Regions from separate parts of the Georgenia sp. 311 genome, predicted to be linked through region 1. Evidence: riboswitches for the same ligand, from Rfam matches in the RefSeq annotation. Region 1 holds a riboswitch; the other holds the start of a gene.

Region 1 (7,109 bases):
GCACCTGCGCCGCGCCGCTGCCGAGCTGGGACGCACGATCGTCGTCGTCCTCCACGACATCAACTTCGCCAGCCACTACGCCGACCACATCTGCGCCGTCAAGGACGGGAAGATCGCGGAGTTCGGGACGTGCGAGTCGATCATGGACGACGACGTCCTCACCAGGGTCTTCGACACCCCGGTCCGGGTCATCCCCGGCCCGAACGGGCCGCTCGCCGTCTACTACTGAGGGCTCGCCGCGCGGAAGTCGGCTCTCGCAAGTCGGCTCTCGCGCGCAAGTCGGCTCTCGCGAGGTCATCACCGTGCCCGGCGGCGAGCTGGGCCGCGGCCGCGACGACCTCTGAGCGCCACCGCGCGTGAGACCGCCGGGCGCGGGCGCGGTGTCACCCGCGCTCGGCCGTCTCACCCGCGGTCGGCCCCGGGGCGTGAGGCCGGAGGCGTCAGGCGCGGCGGCGCGGCGGTGGGCGGGGAGGACAGGGTGGGGACCCGTCGAGCCGCGTCTTGGGGGGTGAGACGGGGTGGTTGACACGCGGAACGGGGCGCGACTAGCGTCTGCGCCAGGTTCAGAGCACCAGTGCGCGCCTCGAGCGCGCTAAGCCCCGGCTTGCTGGTCGGCAACCCGCCACGTGCGGTGGGTGCCCCGGGTGATGACCTGGCCCCGCGACGAGCGCGGGGCAACGCGGCGCACCGACAGGTGCCGAGCACGAAGGAAGTACGGCGATGACCACGCACCAGAGCCCCCGGCCGATCACCAGCCGAAGCGGCGCCTCGATGTGCATGTGGGCTCGCCCCTGTATGTCCGCCTGAGACATACCCGCGATGCCTCGGCCCCGAGCCGGCGCATCACCCCTGGGCCAGCCCCGGCCGCCGGCGAGTGACACGCCGCGCGCCGGACCCGGCGGCCCAGCCCACTTCCTTCGGGCGCGTCACACGCGCCGCGAGCCGAAACGGTGACCCGTCATGTCCACTGCCTTCCTCCCCACCCGCACCACCGAGACCACCTCGACCACGGCGACCATCGCCCTCGACCTCTCCGGCCTCGGCGCCCCCGCCCACGACCGCGGCGCGGCCGCCGGGCTGCCCGCCGAGCAGGCCAACCTCGTGCGCCTCGCCTCCTACGCCCGTGCCGCGCACAAGGGCGGGGTCTCCTTCGTCACGCTCGGTGAGGACTTCCGCCTCCGGGCCGACGCCTCGCCGCGCGCCAACGCCTGGCTCGACCCCGTGATCGCCGCCCGCCGCATCAGCCCCAGCGCCGGCGGCACCGGGCTCGTCCCCAGCGTGCAGCTGGGCCGGGCGGACGCCGCCGTCGCCGCCGAGCTCGCCCAGTTCAACCGCAAGAGCGGCTCCTGGGCCGGCCTGCAGGTCTCCCGTGGGCGGGACGAGCGCGTCAGCGCGCTGCCGCAGCTCGGTGACCTGCTCGAGGACCTCATCCGCACCGCCGAGGCCCGCTCGAGCCAGCGGCCGACCGTCGTCCTGCCGCTGGAGCAGGAGGCCGAGCTGCCGGCCGTGGCCGAGCTCGCCGACGTCGTCCGGCTGCGCGAGGCGGACCTCGGGTGGGCGCGCGAGCTGCGTTTCGCCGTGCGCTCAGCGGCCCGGGCCGCAGGACGCCCGCCCGTCCGCGTCCTCGTCGACCTGCGCACCGTCATCGCAGCCGACTACGAGTCCGCCCGGGCGCGGGCCGACCTCCTCAGCGACATCGCCGGGGGCACCGGCTCCTGGGAGGGCGCGCTCGAGGCCGTCGGTACCGTCGGCGACGTCGTCACGACGATCGAGAAGTGGCTCGAGGCCGGCGCGGCGGACGGGTTCGTCGTCCTGCCCGGCTCGATCCCCGCGGACGTCACCCGCCTCATCCGGGGTGTCATCCCGGCGCTGCAGGCCCGGGGTCTCGTCGCGACGTCCGGCGCCGAGGTCGGGCGCGTCCGGGACTGAGACGGCCGCGGGGTCTCGGGCGGCGCGGACCCCGCCTCACCCCTCGTGGCAGGATGGGGGCGCGGGCCCGTCCCGCCCGCGCCCGAGCCTGCGTGAGGAGTGCGATGGTCACCGAGGAGCCCCCGACCGGGAGCGTCGTCGTCGGTACCGACGGGTCGGCGAACGCCGAGCTCGCCGTCGACTGGGCGGCCCGCGAGGCCGCACGCCGCTCCGCCGGCCTCCACATCGTCTACGCCTTCCCGTGGGTGACCCACGCGCACGCCTGGGACTTCGCGCCTCCGCCCGAGGTGACCGAGACCGGCGAGCGCATCGTGTCGGCCGTCGTCGAGCGGGTGCTCGAGTCCCACCCCGGACTCGAGGTCACCCGAGATGTGCTCGTCGAGTCCCCGGCGGAGGCGCTCGTCGAGGCGTCACGACGCGCGGTGGTCGTCGTCGTCGGCTCCGGCGGGCTGGGGGAGTCCGACGACGCGCTCATGGGGTCCGTCGCCCAGAAGGTCGCGGCCCACGCCGCCTGCGCCGTCGTCGTCGTGCGCGACGTGCCGCCCGGCGGGGACACGGCGCCCGTCGTCGTGGGCATGGACCCGGAGGAGGGGGCACCCGAGGCGATGGAGTACGCCTTCGAGGAGGCGGCCCGGCGCGGGACCGACCTCGTCGTCGTCCAGGCGAGCCAGGACGACCACGCCCTCCTCGAGGACATCCCCGTCCTCGGCGACCACTACCGCGAGGTGGCGCGACTGCACGCCGAGCACACCGCCGAGCGGCTCCAGACCTGGCGACGGCGCTTCCCCCACGTTCCCGCGGAGCTGCGCCTGGTCCACGAGCGACCGGTACGCGCCCTCGTCCACGCGGCGGCCGAGGCGAGCATCGTCGTCGTCGGCAGCCGGGGACGCGGTGGGCTCGCCGGCCTCCTCCTCGGCTCGGTGAGCCGGGGCGTGGCGAACCGGGCCCCGGTCGTCGCGGTCGTCCGTACCCGCCACGACGCCCACTGACCGTGGTCGCCGTCCTCACCGACTCCACCGCCTCCCTGCCCGGGAGCACCGCGGACGCGCTGGGGATCCGGGTCGTGCCGCTGCGCGTGCAGGTCGAGGGTGCCGACCGTCCCGACGACGCCGCGAGCCGGGAGGTGCTGGCCGCCCACCTGCGCGCCGGCGGGACGGCGACCACCTCCCAGCCCAGCCGTGCCGACCTCGCCGCGGCCATGGACGCCGCCCTCGACGACGGTGCGGGGGCGGTCGTCTGCCTCCACCTGTCCGCCGAGCTGTCCGGGACCGTCGACGCCGCCAGGGCGGCGGCGCAGGAGGTCACCGCCCGGCGCGGAGCGCCCGTGCACGTCGTCGACACCCGCACCGTGGCCGGGGGCACAGGGCTCGCCGCGGTCGCCGCCGCCGAACGGGCCGCCGCCGGCGCCGACGCCGCGCGCGTCCTCGCCGCCGCCCGCGAGGTCGCGGCCCGGTCCCACGTCCTGTTCATGGTGCCCGACCTCCACCACCTCGCCCGGGGCGGGCGGATCGGCCCCGCGCGCACCTACCTCGGCTCGGCGCTCGGGGTGCACCCGATCCTCACCCTGCGCGGCGGGCGCCTGGCAGTGGCCGAGACGGTGCGCGGCGGGGCACGCACCCGGCGTCGCCTCGTCGAGCTCGCCGTGCGGGCGGCGGGCGGACCCCGCGCGGCCACCCCGCGCGGCGACGGGGGCCCCGTCCGGGTGGCCGTCCACCACTTCGCCGCCGCCGAGGCCGCGGACGAGCTCGCCGGGGCGCTCGAGGAGCGCCTGGCGGAGACCGGGGCCGAGGTCGCGGGCGTGCTGCGCAGCGAGGTGACCGCCGTCATCGGGGCGCACACCGGGCCGGGCGTGCTCGGCGTCGCGCTGGCCCCTGGGTAGCCTGGGCGACCGGCCGCAGGCGGCGCGGCTGCTCCCCAGCGCGACGTCGCGGCCGCCTCCTCCCCGCTCGCCTCGAGGCGTGACCCGGGGGTGAGCGGGCCCTCCTACGGTCGGCCCATGCGTGCGACGCGGCGGGCCGGACCCGACTCCGCGGCCCGGCTCAGGGCCCTCACCCGCCGGGCCTACACGGCCACGGCCGGCCATCTCGACCTCGAGGAGGCCGGGCGCGAGTTCGACCGGATCGTCCACCCGCCGGCCGACGCCGGTGGCCACCGCGGGCCCCCGCGCCGCCGGTGGGCCGTCTCGGGCCGGGCGGTCCTCGTCGTCCTCCTCACGGTGGCGCTGCTCACCGGGGTCGTCCTCGCGCGGTCGGTCGTCCGCGGGCCGAGCGACGCCCTCCCGGTGCCGCAGCTGACGGCGACGGCCCCGGCCGGCGACCCGACACCACCGGTCGCGACACCACCCACCACCGGTCCACCCGACGCCGCGCCGGCCCCGGCGCCGACCGTGGGTGCCCCGGCGACGCCCGCGCCCGTCGTCGTCCACGTCGCGGGGGCGGTCGTCGAGGCCGGGCTGCGCACCCTGCCCGCGGGCGCGCGGGTGGGGGACGCCGTCACCGCCGCGGGGGGCGCGCTGCCCGACGCCGAGCTCGCGGCCGTCAACCTCGCCCGCCCGCTCCTCGACGGGGAGCAGGTCTATGTCCCGCGGGTCGGCGAGGCGCCGCCCGGGGCGCCCGACGCGACCGGCGGTCCACCCGGGCCGGCCGGCACCGCGGAGGGGGTGGCCCCGGCCGAGGCGGTGGTGGACCTCAACACGGCCGACCTCGCCGCGCTCGACACGCTGCCCGGCGTCGGCCCGGCGATCGCCCAGCGGATCCTCGACTGGCGGGGCGCCAACGGGTCCTTCCACTCGGTCGACGAGCTCCTCGAGGTCCCGGGCATCGGCCCGGCCACCCTCGAGCGGCTGCGCCCCAAGGTCCGGGTGTGACGCTCGACCTGCGGCTCCTGCCCGCCGCGCTCGCCGCCTGGGCGGCGGCCTTTACCGGCGTCCTCCTCCCGCCCCTCGTCTCGGCCGGGGCCGCGGCCGTGCTCCTCGCGGGCGCGGCGCGTGCGGCGTGGTCGCTGCGGGGCGGCCGAGGGAAGGGAGGCGCCCGCGCCGGGAGGGCGCCGTCGCGCGGACGCGCGGGCCGCGGACTGCCGGCCCGCGGACGGCACCGCGACCGTGCCGGTCCCACGCCGCAGGCGACCGCCGCCCTCGCGCTCGCCGTCGGTGCCCTCGTCCTCCTCTCGGGCGCGGCGCAGGTCCACGCCCGGGCGGGAGAGCTGCTCGACCGGCTGCTCGACGCCGGTGCGGTCGTCACCGTGCGCGGGCAGGTCACCGGGGACCCCGACGTCCTGCCGGTCACGCCCGAGCGCGGCGGCGGGGAGCGGGTGCGGGTACCCGTGCGCGCCGACCTCGTCGAGGGCCGCGGACTCGCCGCCCGCGCCCGGGCACCGCTGCTCGTCCTCGCCCCGCCCGCGTGGAGCGGCGTCGAGCTCGGCAGCCGCGTCCACGCCACCGGGCGCCTCGTCCGGACCGACGCCGGGGACGACGTCGTCGCGCTCCTCGTCGTCCACGACCCGCCCGAGGTCCTCGCCCCGCAGCCCGCCCACCAGCGGCTGGCCGGGCGGATGAGGGCCGGGCTCGTCACCGCCGTCGCCGACGCCTCGCCCCAGGCCCGAGGGCTCGTCCCGGGGATCGCCGTCGGCGACGACTCGCGCCTGCCCGCGGACCTCGACGCCGCGATGCGGACCGTCTCCCTCACCCACGTCACGGCGGTGTCCGGCGCCCACGTCGCCATCGTCCTCGGCGCCGTCCTCGCGGTGCTCGCCTGGGCACCCCGGTGGGTGCGCGCTGCGGTCGGGGGACTCGTGCTCGTGTGCTTCGTCGTCCTCGTGCGTCCCGAGGCGAGCGTGCTGCGCTCGGCGACGATGGGCGGCGTCGCGCTCGCCGCGCTCCTGCTCGGGCGGCCCGCCCGCGCGCTGCCCGCGCTGTGCTCGGCCGTCGTCGTCCTCCTCCTGCTCGACCCCTGGCTCGCCCGCTCCTACGGCTTCGTCCTCTCGGTGCTCGCGACCGCCGGGCTCGTCCTCCTCTCCGGCCCGTGGGCGGCGGCGCTCGCCACCCGGATGCCGCGCACCCTCGCGCACGTCCTCGCCGTCCCGGCCGCCGCGCAGGTGTGCTGCGCCCCCGTCGTCATCCTCCTCGAACCGGTCGTCGCCACCTACGCCGTGCCCGCCAACGTCCTCGCCGCTCCCGCCGTCCCACCGGCCACGGTGCTCGGCGTGCTCGCCACCGTCGTCTCACCCTGGCTGCCCGGGCTCACCGGCCCGCTGGCGACCGCCGCGGGGTGGTCCACCGCGTGGATCGCCCACGTCGCGCTGTGGTGGGCCGCGCTGCCCGGCGCGCGCCTGCCGTGGGTCGCCGGCCCGGCGGGCGCCGCGCTGCTCGCCGCCCTCACCCTCGCCGGCCTCCTCCTCGCGCGGCGCGGGCCGCGCACCCGGGCGGTGGGGGCGGGCGTCGCCGTGCTGGTCGTCGTCCTCGCACTCGTGCCCGGACCACGCCGGGCGGTCGGTGGGCTCCTCGCGGGGGTGCCGGAGGACTGGGTCGCCGCGCAGTGCGACGTCGGTCAGGGCAGCGGGTTCGTCCTGCGGACCGGCGCGCGGTCCGCCGTCGTCGTCGACGTCGGGCCGGCCGGGGACGCGGCGGCCGCCTGCCTCGCGGACCTCGGGGTGCGCGAGGTGGACCTCCTCGTCCTCACCCACCTGCACGCCGACCACGTCGGTGGCCTGGAGGACGTGCTGCGCGGCGTCGTCGTCCACGAGGCGCTCCTGTCCCCGCACGGCGCCCCGGCCGACGCGGAGCGGCGCGTGCTCGCTGCGCTCGCCGAGGAGGGAGCCGCCGTCGACCGGCCGGGGGCGGGGGAGACGGGGGAGGTGGGGCCGGTCGCGTGGCGCGCGCTGTGGCCGACGGCGCGGGCGGTCGACCTCGCCGCACCGGGTGACGACTCGTCGGCCAACGACCTCTCCCTCGTCCTGCACCTCGAGGCACCGGGGCTCAGCGTCCTCGCCCTCGGCGACCTCGAGCCCGACGGCCAGCGCGGGCTGCTCCGCGAGGCGGCCGGTGACCTGGGGCAGGTCGACGTCGTCCTCGTCCCGCACCACGGCTCACCCGCTCAGCTGCCGGCGCTCGCCGAGGAGGTCGCCGCCCGCCTCGCGCTGGTGAGCGTCGGCCGCGACAACACCTTCGGCCACCCCTCGCCGCA
Region 2 (7,109 bases), on a different contig from region 1:
TCACCGGCGACGATGACGACCTGGTGGTCGCGGATGGCCGCGGCGATCTCCTCGCGGCGTGCCGAGACCGGCAGCTGCTCCGGGTAGGTGATGTGCGGGACGGCGGCGCGTCGGGCGGCCAGCTGCTCGGGCGAGTAGCCGCGGTGCCCGGCCGGACGTCCGGACCGGCCGGAGCGGCCCTGGCCAGACCCGCGCCGACGCTTGCCGCGGCGGCCCTCGCCGCGCTGCACGGCCGCGGCGCGCTCCCCGGCGGACGCGTTGTCTGCGTGCTCCGCGCCCGGCTCCGTGCTCACGGTCGACCATTCTCGCCGATCGGGCGGGCCCGGTCATCCGGGTTTCCTCCCGATGAACGGTCCCGTCCGGGCGAGGAGGAGTGCGGGAGTTGTGCGCGCCGGGTGAGGGGGGTGGGAGGACGGCGCCCCGGGAGTGCCTGCCGGGTGACAATGGCGCGGTGTTCAAGCTCCTCGGCTGGGTGGTGACCCTCGCCCTCGTCGCCGCCGCCGCGCTCACGCTCGACCCGGCGCGCCTCGGGCTGTCCACCCGGCTCCCGGTCACCCAGGCGATCGCCATGCGTCCCTACCTCGTGGCCGGTTTCGTGGTGCTCGGCGGCGTCCTGCTGCTCGGTGTCCTGCTCGCCGCGCTCCGCGGACGACGGCGGCCGCGGGGTGCCGTCCTCGCACTTGCGTTCCTCGCGGTCGGGCTCGGGCACGGGCTCGTCCTGTGGGACCGGGGCCTGACGGACGACCCGCTCCCCGAGGCGCCCGCCGGTGCCGTCACCGTGTTCACCCTCAACACCCTCGGGGGCGGCGCGACGCCCCAGCAGGTGGCCGCGGCCGCGCTGGGGACGGGCGCGGACGTGCTCGCCCTGCCGGAGACCTCCGCGGCCAGCGCGCGACTCGTCGCCGAGGAACTGACGGCGAGCACGGGGACGCCGTTCCAGGTGTTCGCCCGGCAGACCGGGAAGTGGGAGTCGAGCTCGACCGCGCTCCTCGTGAGCGCTGACCTCGGGGAGTACGCGGAGGCCGACCCGCCGGCGACGTCGCACGGCGCGGTGCGTGCCGAGCCGGTCGACGGCGAAGGCCCCACGTTCCTCGCCGTCCACCCCATCAGCCCGCACGCGCCCGGCCGGGCGATGGAGCGGTGGCGGGCCGACCTGCACGCCGTGACCGAGGCGTGCCGCAGCGAGTCCGACGTCATCGTCGCCGGGGACTTCAACGCGACGCTCGACCACGAGCCCATGCGGGACATCGGCACCTGCGTCGACGCGTCGACCGAGGGTGGTGTCGGCGGGCTCGCGACGTGGCCGGCGCACCTGCCCCGGCTCGTCGGCGCCCCCATCGACCACATCCTGCTCGACGGCGACCGGTACGTCGTCGACGCCGCCGCCGTGCTCGACGTCGGTGACAGCGACCACCGCGCCGTCGTCGCGCAGCTCTCCCCGAGGTAGCCGCACCCTCGCGCACAACTCCGCTGTCGCGCGCAACTCGGCTGTCGCGAGCAACTCCGCTGTCGCGCGCAACTCGGCTGTCGGCGGGGGAAAGGTTGAGGACCTCCTCGCGAGAGCCGACTTCTGCGCGAGAGCGGAGTTCTGTACGACGGGCGGCCCCGTCTCACCGCGCCCGCCCGGGCCCTCCTGTGGTCTCGCATCCCGGATGGTCTTTGCCCAGGTCACGACGGCACCAGCACGATCGCACCACCATCCAGAGCGGTCGAGAGTCCTGGCTCGTCGACGCCGCAGCAACCCCCCGGTCCACGGGTGCGGGTGCTTCCGCCAGGTCCGATGGGAGAGTCTCCTTGAGCACCGCTAGCCTGCTGACCGTGCCGCGTGGCCGACCGACCGTGTCCTTCGAGCTCTACCCGCCGCGCACGCCGGCCGCTGCGGCCGCCGCGTGGGAGACCGTCGAGCGCCTGGCTGCAGCCGCGCCGGACTTCTTCTCCGTCACCTACGGTGCGTCCGGCTCTGCACGGGACGCCTCCCGGCAGCTCGTGCAGCGGATCCTCGCCGAGACCTCGGTGACCCCGATCGCCCACCTCACCTGCGTCGACAGCACCCGGGAGGAGCTCCGGCAGCTCGTGCGCGAGATCGTCGACGACGGCGTGCGCGACTTCCTCGCGCTGCGTGGCGACCCGCCCGACGGGCGCCCCGCCACCCGCCCGGGCGGCCTCAGCCGGTCGAGCCAGCTCGTCGCGCTCATCCGCGACGTCGAGCGGGAGCGCCTGGGCGGCCGCGGGCTGAGCATCGCCGTCGCCGCCTACCCGGCGGGCACGTCCCACACCCGCGCCCAGGACGTCGCCGCGCTCCTGGAGAAGCAGGAGGCCGGCGCGGACTACGCGATCACCCAGGTGTTCTACGACCCGGCCGCCTACGCCGACCTCGTCGCCGAGGCGCGGGCCGCCGGGGTCCACCTGCCCGTCGTCGCCGGGATCATCCCGCTGACCGAGCCGCGCCGGCTCACCCGGCTCGCGGCCCTCACCGGGGTGCCCGTGCCGGACGACGTCCTGGACCTCCTCGCCGCGGCCCCCGACGACGAGGAGCGCCACCGCGTCGGCGTCGCCGCGACCGTGCGGCTCGCCGAGGGCGTCATCGCCGCTGGCGCACCTGGTCTGCACGTGTTCACCTTCAATCAGTACCGGCCCGCGCTCGACGTCGTCGAGCGACTTCGCCGACCACTCGCCCACACCCGACCGATCACGAGGACGACCCGATGACCGACCGCACCGCGCCCCAGCTGCCCGCCGCCACGATCCTCGGGTACCCGAGGATCGGGCCGCGCCGCGAGCTCAAGCGCGTCGTCGAGGCCTTCTGGGCGGGGCACAGCGAGCTCGACGACCTCGAGGCGCAGGCCGCCGAGCAGCGCCGCTCCCAGCGGACCCGGCTCGTCGACCTCGGCCTGGCGCCGGACGACGCGTCCATCCCGAGCGACTTCTCCTACTACGACCAGGTGCTCGACGCCGCCGTCACGCTCGGTGCGGTCCCGCCGCGCTTCGCCCACCTCCTCGACGAGGACGGCGCCCTCGACCTGCCCGGCTACTTCACCCTGGCCCGGGGCGAGGGCGACGTCGCGCCGCTGGAGATGACGAAGTGGTTCGACACGAACTACCACTACCTCGTGCCGGAGATCGGCCCGCGCACCGAGTTCCGCCTCGCCGACGACCGCGTCCTGCGGCTCTTCCTCGAGGGCGCCACGGAGGGCGTGACCACGCGCCCCGTCGTCGTCGGGCCGGTGACGTTCCTCCTGCTGAGCAAGGCGGTGGGGGAGCAGCACGGTGAGGGCGCCGCTCCCGCGACCGCGCCGCCCGCGGGCTTCACCCCGCTCGACCGGCTCGAGGACCTCCTGCCCGTCTATGTCGAGCTGCTGCGCTCGCTCGGCAGGGCCGGGGCGCCGTGGGTGCAGCTCGACGAGCCCGCGCTCGCCGTGGACTGGGATGTCCCGCGCGAGCGGGTGCTCGCCGCCGCCGAGCGCGCCTACGCCGTGCTCGCCACCGAGACGACCCGCCCCGAGCGGCCCGCGCTGTTCGTCCCGGTCCCCTACGGCTCCGCGGAGGACGCCCTGCCGGTGCTCGCCCGGGCCGGCGTCGAGGCCGTCGGCCTCGACCTCGTCCGGGGCGCCGCGCCCTCGCCCGAGGTGCTCGCGCAGCTCGGGGACGCTGTCGTCGTCGCCGGGGCGGTCGACGGGCGCAACGTCTGGCGCACCGACCTCGACGCCGCGCTCGCCCGTCTCCGGGAGCTCGAGGCGGGGCTGCCCGACGGCGCGGCGCGCGACGGACGGCTGTGCGTCACGACGTCGACCTCCCTGCAGCACGTCCCCTACGACGTCGGGGCGGAGCGCGCGCTGGACCCCCAGCTGCGCAGCTGGCTCGCCTTCGCCGACCAGAAGGTCGAGGAGGTGCTTGCCCTGGCGACCGCCCTCACCGGCGGCCCCGGCGCCGCGAGCGAGGCGTTCCGCACGGCCGCCGACCGCCGCCGCTCCCGCTTCGAGCACCCCGGTGTGCGTCGGGAGGACGTCCGCCGGCGCGTGGCCGCGATCGGTGAGGAGGACGTGACCCGGGCGGACTTCGCCGAGCGGGCCGCCGCGCAGGCCGAGGTGCTCGACCTCCCGCCGCTGCCGACGACGACGATCGGCTCCTTCCCCCAGACCTCCGAGATCCGCAGCGCCCGCGCCCGTCACCGCGCCGGCGACCTCTCGGAGGAGGAGTACACCGCGGCGATGCGCGCGGAGATCGAGCGGGTGGTGCGGCTGCAGGAGGAGCTCGGCCTGGACGTGCTCGTCCACGGCGAGCCCGAGCGCAACGACATGGTCCAGTACTTCGCCGAGCAGCTCGAGGGGTTCGCGGCCACCGAGCACGGGTGGGTGCAGTCCTACGGGACGCGGTGCACCCGGCCCTCCATCCTCTGGGGCGACGTCGCGCGTCCCGCGCCCATCACCGTCGAGTGGACCCGGTACGCCGCCTCGCTCACCGACAAGCCTGTCAAGGGCATGCTCACCGGACCGGTGACGATCCTCGCCTGGTCCTTCGTCCGCGACGACCAGCCGCCGGCGGACACCGCCGCCCAGGTGGCGCTCGCGCTGCGGGAGGAGGTGGCCGACCTCGAGGCCGCCGGCATCGGCATCATCCAGGTCGACGAGCCCGCCCTGCGCGAGCTGCTGCCCCTGCGCGCGGAGCACCGGCCCGCCTACCTCGACTGGTCGGTGCGCGCGTTCCGCATCGCCACCGCCGTCGCCGGCCTGCGCACCCAGGTCCACACCCACCTGTGCTACTCGGAGTTCGGGGACGTCATCGACGCGATCGACGCGCTCGACGCCGACGTCACGAGCATCGAGGCCGCCCGCTCCCGGATGGAGGTGCTGCCCGAGCTGCACGCCGCGGGGTTCGCCCGCGGCGTCGGGCCCGGTGTCTACGACATCCACTCCCCGCGGGTGCCGAGCGAGGACGAGGTCGCCGAGCTCGTCGGGCTCGCGGCCGAGTCGGTCCACCCGCGGCTGCTGTGGGTCAACCCCGACTGCGGCCTCAAGACGCGGCGTTACGAGGAGGTCGAGCCCGCGCTGCGCCGCCTCGTCGCGGCGGCGGGGCGCGTGCGGGCGCGGCTCTAGGCCGGCGCCCCTTCCAGGCGCTCGGTGGTGATCTGGAACCCGGCGCGCACGAGCCGGTCGGCAAGGACCGGGCCGAGGGCCGTGGCGGGGGTGAGCACGCCGCCGCCGTCGGGCAGCCGGCTCTCGTCGGTGGCGAGCGCGAGAGCCGACTCCCCGAGCATGACGGCGGTCGCCGCGTACCCCGGGTCGCCCTGGGCGGCGAAGACAGTGCGGTAGCGGGCGCCGGTGGTCGTGCGGGCGAGGGTCTCGACGCGGAAGTGGCCCGACAGGCGCGTCTCCTCGTCGGGTCCCTCACCGGGAGCGGGCAGCAGCCGGTCGGCCAGCCAGCGGGTGGGCGGCAGGGTCATCGCGGCGGCCGCCGCCCCCGTGCCCAGGGCGAGGGCGCGCGCCCGCCGCTCCCCGCGCGGGCCGGGCCCGAGGTCGATGACCTCGCGGTAGCGCAGGTCGCGCCCGTAGGCCCAGCCGGCGAGCGCGTTGCTGCGGTGGACCACCCGGGTGTTGAACGCCGCCATCGGGAAGGGCGCCACCCAGGTCCCGGTGAGCAGGTCGCGGAAGGCCCGCGCGGGCACGTGCTGGTCGACGGCGGGTGGGGCGACGCCGTCGGGCAGCAGCGCGTAGGGGTCGGCGAGGACGCGCCGGGCCTCCGGGTCCCGGGCGGCGTCCGCCTGGACCCGCATCGAGTCGATCGTCCCCCCGCTCACGCCGCCCGCGATCTCGCGCACGGCGAGCGTGACCTCGCGCAGCCCGCCCGCGGCGTCGGCCCGGGCGTGGAGCGCGGTGAGGAGGACGGACAGGTCCGAGGGCACCGAGTCGAACCCGCACGAGTGGACGATGCGCGCCCCGGTGCCGCGCGCGGTCTCGTGGAAGCGGTGGGCGCTCTCGCGCAGGAAGAGCACCTCCCCGGCGAGGTCGGCGTAGTGCGTGCCCGCCTCCGCGCACGCCCGCACGAGCGGCAGGCCGTGGCGCGTGTAGGGCCCGACGGTCGTCGCGACGACGCGCGTGGAGGCGGCGAGGTCCGCCAGCGCGGCGTCGTCCTCGGCGTCGGCGGTGAGGACCTGCCAGTCGGCCGCGTGCTCACCCAGCCCGGCACGCACCGCCTCGAGCCGCTCGCGGGAGCGCCCGGCGAGGGCGACTCGCCGGCCGGGGGCGTGCCGCGCGAGGTACTCGGCGACGAGACGGCCGACGAAGCCGCTCGCGCCGTAGACGACGACGTCCAGCGGGCGGTCCTTCCGGTGCTCGCTCATGCACCCGAGGCTAGGTGGACAGCGCCGAGCGCGCACGGTCGTGCGCCGCCGGGTTCAGGAGTAGACCATCCCCAGCGCCGTCTGGACCTCGGCGAGCGTGGCCGCGGCGACCTCGTTCGCGCGGGCGTTGCCCTCGGCGAGCACCTGGCGCAGGTAGCCCGGCTCGGCGAGGAGCTCGGCGCGGCGGGCACGGATCGGGGCGAAGTGCTCGTTGACCGCCTCGGTCACCGCCTTCTTCAGCGCGCCGCCACCGCCGTCGCCGATCTCGGCAGCGACCTCGTGCGGGTCGCGCCCGCTGGCGAGCGCGGCGAGCAGGACGAGGTTGGAGACCTCGGGGCGCCCGGCGGGGTCGTAGGTGATGTGCCGGTCGGAGTCGGTGACCGCCTTCTTCAGCCGCTTGGCGGTGGTGTCGGCGTCCATCCCGATCTCGATGGTGTTGCCCTTCGACTTGCTCATCTTCTGCCCGTCCGTGCCGAGCAGGAGCGTCGCAGCGGACAGGAGGGCCTCGGGGGCGGGGAAGACGGGGCGGTCGGGCTGCACGCGCCCGTAGCGCTCGTCGAAGCGGCGGGCGATGACGCGGGCCTGCTCGAGGTGCGGGAGCTGGTCCTTGCCGACCGGCACGAGGTTGGCCTTGCAGAAGAGGATGTCGGCGGCCTGGTGGACCGGGTAGGTGAGCAGCAGCCCGGACATCGGACGCCCGCCGCTCGCCTCGTACTCCGCCTTGACGGTCGGGTTGCGGCGCAGCTCGGCGTCGGTGACGAGGGAGAGGAAC

The links. A riboswitch is a leader RNA that binds a small molecule or an ion and turns the genes downstream of it on or off. The one in region 1 is predicted to bind S-adenosylmethionine.
Region 2: another riboswitch for S-adenosylmethionine. It lies ahead of FHE66_RS08845 (methylenetetrahydrofolate reductase); the one in region 1 lies ahead of FHE66_RS13755 (hypothetical protein).

Annotation. Positions count from the first base shown of each region.
Region 1 covers NZ_VDFS01000063.1:12,841-19,949, reverse strand. The annotation lists gene FHE66_RS13760 (ABC transporter ATP-binding protein) at 1-229, shown strand, start outside; SAM riboswitch class IV at 561-686, shown strand; gene FHE66_RS13755 (hypothetical protein) at 961-1,929, shown strand; gene FHE66_RS13750 (universal stress protein) at 2,034-2,918, shown strand; gene FHE66_RS13745 (DegV family protein) at 2,921-3,808, shown strand; gene FHE66_RS13740 (ComEA family DNA-binding protein) at 3,926-4,795, shown strand; gene FHE66_RS13735 (ComEC/Rec2 family competence protein) at 4,792-7,109, shown strand, end outside.
Region 2 covers NZ_VDFS01000043.1:42,885-49,993, forward strand. The annotation lists gene hrpA (ATP-dependent RNA helicase HrpA) at 1-122, opposite strand, end outside; gene FHE66_RS08840 (endonuclease/exonuclease/phosphatase family protein) at 452-1,447, shown strand; SAM riboswitch class I at 1,694-1,787, shown strand; gene FHE66_RS08845 (methylenetetrahydrofolate reductase) at 1,795-2,709, shown strand; gene metE (5-methyltetrahydropteroyltriglutamate--homocysteine S-methyltransferase) at 2,706-5,093, shown strand; gene FHE66_RS08855 (trans-acting enoyl reductase family protein) at 5,090-6,337, opposite strand; gene trpS (tryptophan--tRNA ligase) at 6,392-7,109, opposite strand, start outside.